Regions from separate parts of the Streptomyces sp. NPDC097640 genome, predicted to be linked through region 1. Evidence: riboswitches for the same ligand, from Rfam matches in the RefSeq annotation. Region 1 holds a riboswitch; the other holds the start of a gene.

What was found. A riboswitch is a leader RNA that binds a small molecule or an ion and turns the genes downstream of it on or off. The one in region 1 is predicted to bind glycine.
Region 2: another riboswitch for glycine. It lies ahead of gcvT (glycine cleavage system aminomethyltransferase GcvT); the one in region 1 lies ahead of gcvP (aminomethyl-transferring glycine dehydrogenase).

The regions. Positions count from the first base shown of each region.
Region 1 is NZ_JBEOSB010000022.1:192,541-194,983, reverse strand. It holds gene ABTY62_RS31155 (DNA polymerase IV) at 1-614, shown strand, start outside; gene ABTY62_RS31150 (PRC-barrel domain-containing protein) at 590-919, opposite strand; glycine riboswitch at 1,042-1,139, shown strand; glycine riboswitch at 1,140-1,267, shown strand; gene gcvP (aminomethyl-transferring glycine dehydrogenase) at 1,329-2,443, shown strand, end outside.
Region 2 is NZ_JBEOSB010000007.1:93,587-96,029, reverse strand. It holds gene gcvH (glycine cleavage system protein GcvH) at 1-193, opposite strand, end outside; gene gcvT (glycine cleavage system aminomethyltransferase GcvT) at 286-1,446, opposite strand; glycine riboswitch at 1,631-1,741, opposite strand; gene ABTY62_RS12745 (AAA family ATPase) at 2,028-2,443, shown strand, end outside.

The sequences.
Region 1 (2,443 bases):
TGAAGGTGCGGCGTTACGACTTCTCCACGCTGACCCGGTCCGAGACGCTGCGCGGGCCGACGGACGACCCCGCGGTGGTGCGGGAGGCCGCGGCGCGGCTGCTGGAGGGCGTGGACACCACGGCGGGGGTGCGGCTGCTGGGAGTGGGCGTGAGCGGTCTGGCGGACTACACCCAGGAGGATCTGTTCGCCCAGGCCGCGCAGGCCGCCCACGAGGCACAGGAGGCCGCGGAGGGGGCGCGGGAGGCCGGAGGGACACCCGAGGCCGCGCCGGCGGTCCTGGAGGGGAGCGACGAGCCCGACGACACCGCCAGGCCGCGCCGCTGGCTGCCCGGCCTCGATGTGCGACACGCCGAGTACGGGGCGGGGTGGGTGCAGGGCAGCGGGGTCGGCCGGGTGACCGTGCGGTTCGAGGAGCCCTGGTCGCGGCCGGGCCGGGTGCGGACGTTCGCGGTCGACGACCCGGCGTTGGAGCCGGGCGAGCCGCTGCCGCTGGTCCGGCCCGCCGTGAGCGACGCCCCCGAGGGCCAGCCGACCGACGCCCCCGAGGCCGACCCGGCCGAAAACCAGGGCCAGGGCCCGGGCCGGGGTCAGCCGCTCACGTCGAGACCGTAGTGGTGGTAGAGCTGCAACTCCTGCTCGGGCGACAGATGGCGGCCGACTCCGAAGTCCGGCGCGTCCTTGATCAGCGCCCGCTCGTACGGCACCCGCAGCGTGTCGTCGACGATCTCGCTCGGTTCGAGTGGCACGAACACGTCCCGGCTGAACAGCCCGGTGCGTACCGCGGCCCACTCCGGCTCGCCGGTCGCGTCGTCGAGGTAGACCTCGTCCACGGTACCGATCTTCGCGCCGTCGCGGTCCAAGGCCTTTCGGCCGATGAGGGTCCGCGGATCGATGTCGGTCTGCACACTCTCTCCCATAGGTGACTGTTTCATCGTCAATGCCGTGATACCTAAGAAAAGCCACAATTCCGTGCCCGTCCACTCGAGCGCTCGCCCAAAACCCCTGGCGGCAGGCTCGCTGGTAGGCTGACGGTGGCTGCAGACCCCGTGCGGGAGAGCTCTTCGACGATGTCGTCGGAGGCGCCGAAGGAGCAAATCCTCCCCGGAAACTCTCAGGCACACGTACCGTGCGGGTGAGGTCACTCTGGAAAGCAGGGTGGGTCACGGGCGAGTACAGCACCGGAACCCCTCCTCACCGACGGTGAAAGCCGGATCGCCACCCGCGGACCGGTGAAGCTCTCAGGTTGAGATGACAGAGGGGGAGGCCGTTCGGGCACCCCGCGTCGTGGTGCCCCTCGTCGGTCGTACAGACCAGGAGGCCTCGCAGATGACTGCCAACCGCACCTCGCTGACCGAGCTGGAACGCGGTACTCCGTTTGAGCAGCGCCATATCGGACCCGATGCCGAGGCCCAGGCCAAGATGCTCGCGCAGGTCGGCTTCGGCTCGCTCGACGAACTCACCCAGGCCGCCGTGCCCGACGTCATCAAGAGCACCGAGGGGCTGGGGCTGCCCCCGGCCCGCACCGAGGCCGAAGTGCTGGCCGAGCTGCGCGGCCTGGCCGAGCGCAACCAGCTGCTCGCCCCGATGATCGGCCTCGGCTACTACGGCACGTTCACCCCGCCGGTGATCCTGCGCAATGTGCTCGAGAGCCCCGCCTGGTACACCGCGTACACGCCCTACCAGCCGGAGATCTCCCAGGGCCGGCTGGAGGCGCTGCTCAACTTCCAGACCGTCGTCGCCGACCTCACCGGGCTGCCCACGGCCGGCGCCTCGCTGCTGGACGAGGCCACCGCCGCCGCCGAGGCCATGGCGCTGTCGCGGCGGGTGGGCAAGGTCAAGCAGGGCGTGTTCCTGATCGACGCCGACACCCTGCCGCAGACCGTCGCGGTCATCCGGACCCGCGCCGAGCCCACCGGCGTCGAGGTGGTCGTCGCCGACCTCTCGGCGGGCATACCGGCCGAGGTGGCCGAGCGCGGCGTGTTCGGCGTGCTGCTCCAGTACCCGGGCGCCTCCGGCGCCGTGCGCGACCCGCGCCCGGTCATCGAGCGGGCCCATGAGCTCGGCGCCGTGGTCACCGTCGCCGCCGATCTGCTCGCCCTCACCCTCCTCACCTCGCCCGGCGAGCTGGGCGCCGACATCGCGGTCGGCAACAGCCAGCGGTTCGGGGTGCCGATGGGCTTCGGCGGCCCGCACGCCGGGTTCATGGCCGTCCGCGAGGCCTACGCCCGCAGCCTGCCCGGCCGCCTGGTGGGCGTCTCCGTCGACGCCGACGGCGACAAGGCGTACCGCCTGGCCCTTCAGACCCGCGAGCAGCACATCCGCCGCGAGAAGGCCACCAGCAACATCTGCACCGCCCAGGTCCTGCTCGCCGTGATGGCCGGCATGTACGCCGTCTACCACGGCCCGGAGGGCCTCTCGACCATCGCCCGGCGCACCCACCG
Region 2 (2,443 bases), on a different contig from region 1:
TCGTGGACTCCAGCTCGCCGCAGGTCTCACCCGCGGTGACCGTCGTGCCGACCTCAGGGAGCTGGACGAAGACGACGTCGCCGAGCGAGTTGGCCGCGAACTCGGTGATGCCGACCGTCGACACACCGTCCTCGTCGGCGGCCGACAGCCACTCGTGCTCCTTGCTGTAACGCAGCTGCTGGGGGTTGTTCATAGTCCGATTCTCCTGGATACGGGGGAGTGCTTGGGAAACGGGTCTTGCCTGGTGGGACAGGCGGCAAGAGCGGCGGCGGCCGCGACGGGCGCTCAGCGCCGCTTGTAGAAGGGGAGGGCCACGACCTCGTACGGCTCATGGGTGCCCCGGATGTCCACCGACACCCCCGCGGTGCCCGGCGCGGCGTGCCCGGCGTCCACGTACGCCATCGCGATCGGCTTCCCGAGGGTGGGCGAGGGCGCGCCCGAGGTGACCTCGCCGATCACCGTGCCGTCCGCGCCGACGACCGCGTACCCCGCGCGCGGGACCCGGCGGCCCGCCGCGACCAGGCCGACCAGCGCCCGCGGCGGGGCGGTCTCGGCCTGCCGCGCCGCCGTCTCCAGGGCCGCGCGCCCGGTGAAGTCACCGGGCTTGCCGAACTTCACCACCCGGCCGAGCCCCGCGTCGAACGGCGTGGTCCCGCGGGTCAGCTCATGCCCGTACAGCGGCATCCCGGCCTCCAGGCGCAGCGTGTCCCGGCAGGAAAGACCGCACGCGATCAGCCCGGCCGGGGCGCCCGCCTCGGTCAGCGCCTGCCACAGCCGCTCGGCGTCCTTCGGCGCGACGAACAGCTCGAAGCCGTCCTCGCCGGTGTAGCCGGTGCGGGCGATCAGCGCCGGGACGCCCGCGACCGTGCCCGGCAGGCCCGCGTAGTACTTGAGGCCGTCCAGATCGGCGTCGGTCAGGCCGCTCAGGATCGTGGCCGCGGCCGGCCCCTGGACGGCGATCAGCGCATAGGCGTCCCGGTCGTCCCGCACGGCCGCGTCCAGGCCCGCGGCGCGCTCGGTCAGCGCGTCCAGCACCACCTGGGCGTTCGAGGCGTTGGCGACCACCAGGAACTCCTGGTCACCGAGGCGGTAGACGATCAGGTCGTCCAGGATGCCGCCCTCGGCGTCGCAGATCATGGTGTAGCGGGCCCGGCCGACGGCGAGCGCCGACAGATGGCCCACCAGCGCCCGGTCCAGGGCGGCGGCGGCCTGTGGCCCGGTGAGTGTGATCTCGCCCATATGGGAGAGGTCGAAGAGGCCGGCGCGGGTGCGCACCGCGGTGTGCTCGTCGCGCTCGCTTCCGTAGCGCAGCGGCATCTCCCAGCCCGCGAAGTCGGTCATGGTGGCGCCGAGCGCGCGGTGCGTCGCGTCCAGCGCGGTACGGCGAGGCGCGGACGGGGGGGACGAGGCGGAGAGGGGAGACGAGGGGGACGGGGCGTCGGTCATGGGGCTGGCTCCAGGGCGGGACGGCGACGAGGACGACGAGGACGAGTCCTCCCCATCTGTCATCGGAACCTGAGAGGTTCGCCGTGACCCCTTCTCCCGGCCGGCGTCGGAGACGTCGTCGCGGAGAGCGGTCCGGCTTGCACCGTGGGTGGAGCCACGCCAGCGGCTCGCTTTTCAGATCTGCCTCGCCCGCGCGGTATCGGGGCCTGAGAGATTCAAGGGAGGACTTGCTCCTTCGGCGCCCCGGACGGCCGGCACTGCTGCCGGTGGCCGAGGACTCTCCCGCGCGGATTCAAGCGGCCTGTATGGAGTTGCGCGCAACATCATCGCACGTACGCCCGAGAAGGGAAGACCCGCTCGCCCCGCGCCGCCGCCCACCCCGGTTCACAAGGCATGAAAGTCCGTCCCACAGGAAGACCACCTTGAAGGACATTACCTTTTCTTGACACTCTTCGGTGAAGAGCCGCAGTGACCGACCTAGGAGGACGATCACGGTGCAGGGGCAGGGTACGTACGGGACGACATGTGGGCCCCTGCCGGTGACGCAGGGCGCGGCGCCAACCGGAGGCGCGACCGGAGGCGTGATCAGACCGGGGCGCCGGGCGGCGGTGCACGACCTGCGCGGTGGCGGCGGCGTTGTCGACGGCGACGGCGACGGCGACGGCGACGGGGGCGACGGCGGCGGCGCGGCCGGGCCCGGGCCCGGGCCCGGGCCCGGACCCGGCCGCGGGTCCAGACCCGGACTCGGCGCGCGCGAGCTGCGCTACCGCACCGGGGACATGGTGGTCGCCTCCGGCCTGCCCGGCAGCGGCAAGAGCACCATGATCGGCCAGGCCGTGCCCGGCCTCGACCAGTCCGGCGGCCCGGTGCTGCGGGTGGACTCACAGGACGCCCGCGAGCGCTGGGAGCGGCGGCTGCCCCGCTGGCTGCCGTACGCCCTCTACCGCCCGCTGGTGCGCTACGCCCACTACGCCGGGCTGCGCCGGGCGCTGCGCTC